2 regions of the Pseudomonas sp. DC3200b2 genome follow, and region 1 is predicted to be linked to the other one. Evidence: predicted binding sites of a transcription regulator. Region 1 holds the regulator's gene; the other holds the start of a gene.
The links. Region 1 encodes FliA, which starts transcription of late flagellar genes. Its sites were predicted from a motif close to CTAAAGTTTNNNNNNNNNNNGCCGNTAA; they were not measured.
Positions count from the first base shown of each region.

Region 2: ACP691_RS11050 (methyl-accepting chemotaxis protein) is a predicted target of FliA. The motif match lies at 3,128-3,155, and genes of this name have one in related genera.

Region 1 is NZ_JAFCTA010000001.1:1,018,726-1,023,811, reverse strand. Features, by position in the region: gene ACP691_RS04920 (chemotaxis protein CheA) at 1-1,215, opposite strand, end outside; gene ACP691_RS04915 (protein phosphatase CheZ) at 1,301-2,089, opposite strand; gene ACP691_RS04910 (chemotaxis response regulator CheY) at 2,108-2,482, opposite strand; gene fliA (RNA polymerase sigma factor FliA) at 2,704-3,450, opposite strand; gene fleN (flagellar synthesis regulator FleN) at 3,447-4,280, opposite strand; gene flhF (flagellar biosynthesis protein FlhF) at 4,442-5,086, opposite strand, start outside.
Region 2 is NZ_JAFCTA010000003.1:374,944-380,029, forward strand. Features, by position in the region: gene fnr (fumarate/nitrate reduction transcriptional regulator Fnr) at 1-615, opposite strand, end outside; gene ACP691_RS11045 (alpha/beta family hydrolase) at 854-1,516, shown strand; gene ACP691_RS11050 (methyl-accepting chemotaxis protein) at 1,530-3,095, opposite strand; gene acnA (aconitate hydratase AcnA) at 3,300-5,086, opposite strand, start outside.

The sequences.
Region 1 (5,086 bases):
GAAGCGGCCGAACACCTTCTTGATGGGCTGCATGCGGGTCTTCATGACCGACGTTTGCAAGTCCGCCGTGACCACATCGAGGTTGGAGACAGCTTTGGACATGGCCTCGTCGCCGCTGTTGAGGCCCAGCCGCACGAGGCGGTTACGCACCAGCACCAACTCGCCCACCATGTTCATGATTTCGTCCAGTCGCGCGGTATCGACCCGCACGGTGGTTTCCGCCTCGCTGGCAACGGGCTTTTCACCGCCGGCCGCCGGGCGTGCTGCCGCTGGGGCCGCCGCTGGCGCCGGCGTGGCCGGGCGAACGGGCTCGGCCTTGGGTACGGGAGCGGGGGCCGGAGCTGCCGCGGCGGGCTTGCTCAGGGGAGCGGCGGGCGCTTCGACCACCGCGGCTTCGGCGTTGAACTTGCCTTTGCCATGAAGCTGGTCGAGCAGCGCTTCGAATTCATGATCGGTAATCAGTTCACCGCCGGCTACTGGCGCGGCGGGAGCCGCCGGTGCGGCCGGCGCCGCTTCCGGAAGGTTGTCGGCCGCGAAGCTGCCTTTGCCATGCAACTGATCGAGCAGCGCTTCGAATTCCGCATCGGTGATTTCATCGCTGGCAGAGGCAGCCGCCGCCGGCTCCGCGACAGGCGCCAAGGCTTCAGGAGCGAACTGCCCCTTGCCATGCAACTGGTCCAGCAGCGACTCGAACTCCGCGTCGCTGATCTCGTCATCGCCCACGGGGGCCTCGACGACCGGGCTGGGTGCCGGCGCGACGGCAGGCGCGGCCATCACTGGCGCCGGTGCCGGGGCTGGAGTCTCCATAGCCGCCGGCGCTGCACCGGCCGGCTCGGCCAGGCGAGAGAGCGCCGCGAGCAGCTCGGGGGTAGCGGGCGTCAATGGCGAACGTTCGCGTACCTGACCGAACATGCTGTTGACGGTATCAAGTGCTTCAAGCACCACGTCCATGAGCTCGGAATCCACGCGGCGTTCGCCCTTGCGCAGAATGTCGAACACGTTTTCGGCAATGTGGCAGCACTCCACCAGCTCGTTGAGCTGGAGGAAGCCGGCGCCACCTTTAACAGTGTGGAAACCACGAAAAATCGCATTGAGCAGATCCGCATCGTCGGGCCGGCTTTCCAGCTCCACCAACTGTTCGGACAACTGCTCGAGGATCTCGCCGGCCTCTACCAGGAAGTCCTGGAGGATTTCTTCATCGGCGCCGAAGCTCATTTGGGTGCTCCCTGGAAATCGGTAATTGGCATCCGGCTCGGATAGCGCCCTTGGGCGCCTGTACGATGAGCCCACCCTTCAGGGGTTAGAACCCTAGGCTGGAAAGCAGGTCATCCACATCGTCCTGGCCGGATACGACGTCTTCACGCTTATCGGCATGAATCTGCGGACCTTCACCCCGGGAAGCGTCTTTTTGTGGATTTTTTTCGCTCTGCAGGCTCTGCGGGTCATGCTGGATACCGGCGAAACGGTCCACCTGGCTGGCCATCAGCACCAGCTTGAGCAGGTTCGATTCCACATCCGTCACCAAGGCGGTGACGCGCTTGATCACCTGGCCGGTAAGGTCCTGATAATCCTGGGCCAGGAGAATGTCATTCAGGCTTGAGGATAGCCGCCCGGCATCGCTCTCACTGCGTGCCAGGAAAGCATCGACGCGCTTGACCAGGTCACGGAAGGTATCGGCATCCACCTCCCGACGCATGAAGCGCTGCCAGTCTACCCGCAATGCACGGGCTTCCTCGCCCAGGTCATGGACCAGGGGCGTGGCCTGCTCCACCAGGTCCATGGTGCGGTTGGCGGCGTTTTCCGTCAGGCGCACCACATAGTCAAGGCGCTCGGTGGCATCCGTGATCTGTGATACCTCCTCGGCCTGCGGCGAGCGAGGGTCGATCTGGAAATTGACGATGGCGCTGTGCAGCTCGCGTGTCAGCTTGCCCACTTCCTGGTACAGGCCACGATCGCGCGTCTGGTTCAGCTGATGAATCAGCTGCACCGCGTCGCCGAACTGACCCTTCTCCAGGCTTTCGACCAACTGGCGGGCATGGGTTTTCAGGGTCGACTCAAAGTCACCCAACGGCAGATTACTGGACTCCATGGCGCCCCCTATGCGGCCTCAGCTGTTGACACGCTCGAAGATCTTCTCGATCTTTTCTTTCAGCACCTGGGCCGTGAAAGGCTTGACCACATAGCCGTTGACGCCGGCCTGGGCCGCCTCGATGATCTGCTCGCGCTTGGCCTCGGCGGTCACCATCAGCACCGGCAGATGCTTGAGACGCTCGTCGGCGCGCACCTGGCGCAACAACTCGATACCGGTCATGCCCGGCATGTTCCAGTCCGTGACCAGGAAATCGAAACCGCCGCTCTGGAGCATTGGCAAGGCCGTATTCCCGTCGTCAGCCTCTGAGGTATTGGTGAAACCCAGGTCGCGCAACAGGTTCTTGATGATCCGCCTCATTGTCGAAAAATCGTCGACGATAAGGATTTTCATGTTCTTGTCCAAGTAAACCTCCAAGCAGTCTCAAACACGCCCGCTCCGGGACGTGCAGTCAATCGAATCCGGTTTTGCACACTTACACGACTGCCTGAGCAGGCGTGGCGGGCGGTGATATCACACAGCCGGCACACCGTTCCAGCATTCTCTTTCATTTTTGCCGCCAAGCGCCCTTTCGCGCACCGACGGCACCCCAAATCCTGTTGCGCCGCCGCGCCTCAGCGCGCGCTGCGCCACTCACCCAGGCGGCTGCGCAAGCGCGCCGCGCACTGGCTGTGCAGCTGGCTGACACGAGATTCGCTCACGCCCAGGACTTCGCCGATTTCCTTGAGGTTGAGCTCCTCGTCGTAGTACAGCGACAGCACCAGGCGCTCGCGCTCCGGAAGGTTGGCGATCGCATCGGCCAGGGCCCGCTGGAAGCGCTCGTCCTCCAGCCCCCTGGCCGGCTCGCCGCTACCACTGGCGCCGTCCTCGTGCAGCCCTTCGTGCTCGCCGTCCTGCAATAGGTCGTCGAAACTGAACAAGCGACTGCCCAGGGTATCGTTGAGGATGGCGTAGTATTCCTCCAGCTTCATGTTGAGTTCGGCAGCTACCTCGTGATCTTTAGCGTCACGGCCAGTTCGAGCTTCGATCCGGCGGATGGCTTCGCTCACGGTGCGGGTGTTGCGATGCACCGAGCGTGGCGCCCAGTCACCCTTGCGCACCTCGTCGAGCATGGCGCCGCGAATGCGGATACCGGCGTAGGTCTCGAAGCTCGCGCCCTTGGTGGAGTCGTACTTGTTCGCCACCTCGAGCAGGCCGATCATGCCTGCCTGGATCAGGTCCTCGACCTGTACGCTGGCGGGCAGTCTCGCCAGCAGATGGTAGGCAATGCGCTTGACCAAGGGGGCATAGCGCTCAATCAGCTCGTGCTGCTGTGACTGACGAGAGGCATTGTTGTACATCCGGTATCCACTGGCGCTCATGAGACAGGCCCCGCACTGGTTTGCTGTACCAAACGTTCGACGAAGAATTCGAGATGCCCCCGCGGGTTGGCCGGCAGCGGCCAGGTATCCACTTTCTGCGCGATGGCCTTGAAGGCCAGGGCGCACTTGGACCGCGGGAAGGCTTCGTAGACGGCGCGCTGCTTCTGCACAGCCTTGCGCACGGTCTCGTCATAGGGCACCGCGCCCACGTACTGGAGCGCAACGTCCAGGAAGCGGTCGGTCACCTTGGTGAGCTTGGCGAACAGGTTGCGCCCTTCCTGCGGGCTCTGGGCCATGTTCGCCAGTACTCGGAAGCGGTTCATGCCGTAGTCGCGGTTGAGCAGCTTGATCAGGGCGTAGGCGTCGGTGATCGAGGTGGGCTCATCGCACACTACCAGCAATACTTCCTGGGCGGCGCGCACGAAACTGACAACCGAGTCACCGATGCCCGCGGCGGTGTCGATCACAAGCACGTCGAGGTTGTCGCCGATCTCGCTGAACGCCTGGATCAGCCCGGCGTGCTGTGCCGGACTGAGATGGACCATGGTCTGGGTGCCCGAGGCGGCCGGCACGATGCGGATCCCGCCCGGTCCCTGCAAGAGCACGTCGCGCAGGTCGCAACGCCCCTCGATGACGTCGGCCAGGGTGCGCTTGGGAGTCAGCCCCAGCAAGACGTCGACATTGGCCAGGCCCAGGTCAGCGTCCAGCAACATCACCCGCCGGCCGAGTTCGGCCAGTGCCAGCGATAGGTTCACTGACACGTTTGTCTTGCCGACGCCGCCCTTGCCGCCGGTCACCGCGATCACCTGTACGGGATGCATGCTGCCCATTCGTTCTTTACCCTGTCACTAAGCCGCTGGCTACACCACGGCCCGCTCGCCCCTGGGGCGAACCGGCACTGCGCGCGGTGCAGGTAGGTTCCAAGCCAAGCAGCACGCCCTTGGGCGTACTGTCGCGCAACCACTTGCGCATGCATTTCATCTTCATCACCTCAACCCGCGCGCTTGCTCGGGCTGTGGTAGAGGTCCGCGAACATGTCGGCCATGGCCTCTTCGCTGGGCTCCTCTTGCATCTGCACGCTTACCGCCCGGCTCACCAGCTGGTGCTTGCGCGGCAGATGCAGGTCGTCCGGAATACGCGGGCCATCGGTCAGGTAGGCCACCGGCAGATCATGACTGATCGCCAGGCTGAGCACCTCGCCAAGGCTCGCCGTTTCGTCGAGCTTGGTGAGGATACAGCCTGCGAGGCCACAACGCTTGTAACTATGGTAAGCAGCCGTCAACACTTGCTTCTGGCTGGTCGTGGCCAGCACCAGGTAATTGCGCGAGCGAATGCCGCGTCCCGCCAGGCTTTCGAGCTGCAGTTTGAGGGCCGGGTCACTGGCTTGCAGGCCCGCGGTATCGATCAGCACCACGCGCTTGCGTAGCAGTGGTTCCAGCGCCTGGGCCAGGGATTGGCCAGGATCGACGTGGGTCACCGGCACATTGAGGATGCGACCGAGGGTCTTGAGTTGTTCCTGGGCGCCGATACGGAAACTGTCCATGCTCACCAGGGCAATATTCTGCGCGCCGTATTTGAGTACATATCGCGCCGCCAGCTTGGCCAGGGTGGTGGTCTTGCCCATGCCGGCCGGGCC
Region 2 (5,086 bases), on a different contig from region 1:
GGTCTCTACCGCCAGACCGAGGAAATTGCCGATGTCACTCCTGGACATGCTCAGGCGGAACTGGTCCGGAGAGTAGCCACGGGCTTCGAAACGCGCCGATAGGTTGATCAGAAAGGTGGCGATGCGCTCATCGGCGGTTTTCCTGGAGAGCAGCAACATCATTTGCTGATCCTCACGGATCTCTCGCCCCATGATTCGCAGCAATTGGCGGCGCAGTTGCGGAAGCTGGCCGGCGAGGTCTTCCAGACGCTCGAAAGGAATTTCGCACACATTGGTGGTTTCCAGGGCGATGGCGGAGACCGGGTAATGGTCGCTGTCGAGGGCGCAAAGGCCGACTACTTCGCTGGGCAAGTGAAAGCCGGTGACCTGTTCCTGACCCTCATCGCTGAGGCTGAAAGTCCGCAAGGCGCCTGAGCGCACAGCATAGAGGGCGCCGAACGGGTCACCCTGGCGGAACAGGAATTCTCCCTTTTTCAAGGGACGCCCGCGCTTGACGATGGCGTCCAGGGCGTCCATGTCTTGCAGGTCCAGCGACAACGGCAGGCAGAGCGGGGCCAGGCTGCAGTCCTTGCAGTTGGCCTGGTGGCGCGGCCCCGATTTGAGTGGCTCGGACATGAGGTCAGTTCCCTTGCGCATGAATTCACGGTCAAGGGTAACTGATTTTTTCACGACGGGGCCAACCCGAGCCCTTGCCCCGCCTGGCTCCCAGCCGCCGCGCCGTGCCTGTAGGCGTGATGCAGGCCGGGCAAACCCTGGTGCAGTGTTGCCAGCAAGGTCCAGGCTGGATGCAGATGCGGGGATGGCGCTTTCAAGTCCTCTGAGGCACAGTCCGGCTTTTGCCCGGAGGCAAACGATGGCAAGCGAATGGGCCGAACGCATGAAGGAAAACGGCTGGCTATGGGACAGTACCTCGGACCAGGTCGGCGATGAGGGCCGCACCTGCCTGATTCTGGCTCATGGCGCCGGCGCCCCGATGGACAGCCCCTTCATGAACAGCATCGCCAGCCTGATTGCCCGCGGTGGCGTGGACGTGCTGCGGTTCGAGTTTCCGTACATGGCGCAGCGTCGGCTGGATGGGGGCAGGCGGCCCCCCAACCCGCAGGCGCGCCTGCTGGAAAAGTGGCGGGAAGTCCATGCCCTGGCCCGGACCCAGGTGACTGGGAAGTTGGCCATTGGCGGCAAATCCATGGGCGGGCGCATGGCCAGCCTGCTGGCCAATGAGCTAGGGGCCGATGCCCTGGTCTGCCTGGGGTATCCCTTCTATGCCGCCGGCAAGCCGGACAAGCCACGGGTGGAGCATTTGGCCGAACTGCAAGTGCCTACCCTGATCATCCAGGGTGAGCGTGACGCCCTCGGTAATCGGGCCGCGGTCGAAAGTTATCGCATGGCGGCCGCTGTCGAGCTGTACTGGATGCCAGCGGCCGACCATGATCTCAAGCCGCTCAAGGCTTCAGGCTTTACCCACGGCCAGCATCTGGAGGCGGCGGCGGATCGCGTCTGCGCCTTCCTGCAATGAGGGTAGGCCCGGTTCAGCGGTTGAAGCGCTCCACCAGGGAGTACTGACTGTCGGCCGTCTGGGTCAGGGCCTCGCTCAGCAGGGCGCTGCTCTGGGCCTTGCCGGCAGTCTGGTCAGCCAGTTCAGCGATGGTGGTGATATTGCGACTGACTTCCTCGGCCACCGAGCTTTGCTCTTCGGTGGCGGCGGCAATCTGGGTGGTCATGTCGGCAATATTGGCTACCGCGTCGCTGATGCCGGCCAGGGCGTTGTCGGCCTCCAACACTCGCGCCACACCTTCCTGAGCCTGACGGTGGCCGGCTTCCATGGTCTGCACCGCCGCGTTGGCGGTCTGCTGCAGCTTGGCGATCAGGCCGTGTATCTGTCCGGTGGATTCGGCGGTGCGCTGGGCCAATTGGCGAACCTCGTCGGCCACCACGGCGAAGCCACGGCCCATTTCACCGGCACGGGCGGCTTCGATGGCTGCGTTCAGCGCCAGCAGGTTGGTCTGGTCAGCGATGCCCTTGATCACATCCACCACGCCGCCGATTTCGTCACTGTCCTTGGCCAGGCGGGTAACCGTCTGCCCCGTCTCGCCCACCGAGGTGGACAGACGTTCGATCGCCTCGCGGGTTTCCCCGGCAATGTCACGCCCGCGACGGGTCAGTTGGTTGGCCTGCTGGGTAGCGTCGGCGGCGCGCTGTACATGGCTGGCCACCTCCTGAGTGGTGGCGGCCATCTCGTTCACGGCGGCGGCCACTTGCTCGGTTTCCGCTTTCTGCCGATCCAGCCCCTCGGAGCTTTCGTGGGCCAGGCGGTCTGCCTGGCGGGCCTGGCCGTTGAGCTGCTCGGCGGTATCCTGCAGGCGGGTCAGGCAGGTTTTCAGCCGGGCTTCCTGGCTGAGCATGGACATTTCCAGGCGGCCTTGCACGCCACGGCTGTCGGTAAACATCTGCGCGATCAGCGGGTCGGAGGTGGTTTGCTCGGCCAGGTGCAACAAGCGTCTCAGGCCGCGCTGCTGCCAGCTCAGGCCCAGCAGGCCCAGGGGAACCGAGAGCACGGCGGCGAAGATGAAGCCCCAGCCCGCGCTCAGCCACAAGGCAATGAGGAAGCCCACCTGGCTGACCAGGATAAAGGGCAGCCAATCCCGCATCACGGGCAGCCAACGCTCCAGGGGGGTGACCGGTGACTTCCCAGCGTTGAGCCGGGCATACAGGGCCTGGGCGCGGCGTACCTGTTCAGCGGTGGGCTTGACCCGAACCGACTCGTAGCCCACCACCTGGCCGCGCTCGAGCACGGGCGTGACGTAGGCGTTGACCCAATAGTAGTCACCGTTCTTGCAGCGGTTCTTGACGATACCCATCCAAGGCTTGCCGCCCTTGAGGGTTTCCCACATGTGGGCGAACACCGCCGCGGGTACATCCGGGTGGCGTACCAGGTTATGCGGGGCGCGAATCAGCTCGTCGCGGCTGTAGCCGCTGATGTCCACGAACGCGTCGTTGCAGTAGGTGATCATCCCCTTGGTGTCGGTGGTGGAGATCAACCGCTGCTGGTCGGGGAAGGACCGTTCGCGTTGGGTGACGGGCTGATTGTTGCGCATGGTAGACAGGTTCCGCTGAGGGCTTTGGCAGGGTGTCGGCGCCATGGGCGGATAGTTTAGTGAAAGCGGTAAGTTTTTCCCCTTTCAAGATAGGGGTTTACACGATTCCGGGATTTGGCTGGAGATTCCGGGGCATCGATCGTACTCGCCAGCCGTGGTTGGGCACGAGCAAGGCTGGCGAATGCGCTGTGCGGAAATGGGTTGTCAGGCCGCGATCAACTGCCTCAATACATAGTGCAAGATCCCACCCGCCTTGAAATATTCCACCTCGTTCAGGGTGTCGATCCTGCACAGCAGCGCCGCCTCCTCTCGCTCGCCGGTGGGCCGGGTAATGACCAGGGTCAGGCTCATGTGAGGGCTCAGGGCGGCGCCGTTCAAGCCGAGGATGTCGAAGCGTTCGCGCCCGGTCAGCCCCAGGGACTTGCGGTTCTGCCCGGCCTGGAACTGCAGTGGCAGCACGCCCATGCCCACCAGGTTGGAACGGTGGATGCGCTCGAAGCTTTCCGCGATCACTGCCTTCACGCCGAGCAGGTTGGTGCCCTTGGCCGCCCAGTCACGGCTTGAGCCGGTGCCGTACTCTTGCCCGGCGATGATCACCAGGGGCGTGCCGCTTTCCTTGTAGCGCATGGCGGCGTCATAGATGGCGAGCCTGTCCCCGGTAGGAATGTGCAAGGTATTGCCGCCTTCCTCGCCGCCCAGCATTTCATTGCGAATGCGGATGTTGGCGAAGGTGCCGCGCATCATCACTTCATGGTTGCCCCGTCGGGAGCCGTAGGAATTGAAGTCCTTGGGCTCGACGCCTTGTTCGCGCAGGTAGCGTCCGGCGGGGCTGTCGACCTTGATATTGCCGGCGGGGGAAATATGGTCCGTGGTGACCGAGTCTCCCAGCAGCGCCAGGGCATGGGCGCCTTTGACGTCAGCGATGCTTGGCAGTGGTCCGGCGATGCCTTCGAAGAACGGGGGGTGGCGGATATAGGTGGACGCTTCATCCCACACATAGGTCGCCGCCTCGGGCACCTGAATGGCTTGCCAGCCGGCATCGCCGGCGAACACTTCGGCATATTCCTTGTGGAACATGGCGGTATCCACCTGGGCCACGGCATCGGCGATCTCACGCTGGCTGGGCCAGATGTCCCGCAGATACACCGGCTGGCCATCCTGGCCGGCGCCCAGGGGCTGGTTGGCGATGTCGATCCGCACGTTGCCGGCCAGGGCATAAGCCACTACCAGCGGCGGCGAGGCCAGCCAGTTGGTTTTTACCAGCGGGTGCACGCGACCTTCGAAGTTACGGTTCCCTGACAGCACCGAGGCGACGGTCAGGTCAGACCGCTGGATGGCCTGTTCGATAGGCGCGTCCAATGGGCCGGAGTTGCCGATGCAGGTGGTGCAGCCGTAACCCACCAGGTCGAAACCGAGCTGTTCGAGGTAAGGCAGCAGTCCAGCGGCCTTGTAGTAGTCCGTGACCACTTTCGAACCAGGAGCCAGGGAGGTCTTCACCCAGGGCTTGCGGGTGAGGCCCTTCTCCACGGCTTTCTTGGCCAGCAGCCCGGCGGCCATCATCACGCTGGGGTTGGAGGTGTTGGTGCAGGAGGTAATGGCGGCGATCACCACCGCCCCGTGCTTGAGGGTATGGGTCTGACCATCGAGCGTGTATTGAGCCTCGCCGGTCTGCCCGCTGTCCGCCACTTCGGTTGCGGGGCTCGGTGGGCTATTCGATGCCTGAGGTGCCGGCTTGAGTTGTAGGCCGATGAAATCGTTGAATGCCTGGCTCACCTGACTCAGCGGCACCCGGTCCTGGGGACGCTTGGGGCCGGCCAGGCTCGATTCCACGGTGCCCATGTCCAGTTCCAGGGTGGCGCTGAAGGCGGGCTCGTCTCCGGGCAAGCGCCACAGGCCCTGGGCCTTGCAGTAGGCTTCCACCAATTGCACCTGTTCCTCGGCGCGGCCGGACAGGCGCAGGTAGCCCAGGGTGATCTCATCCACCGGGAAGA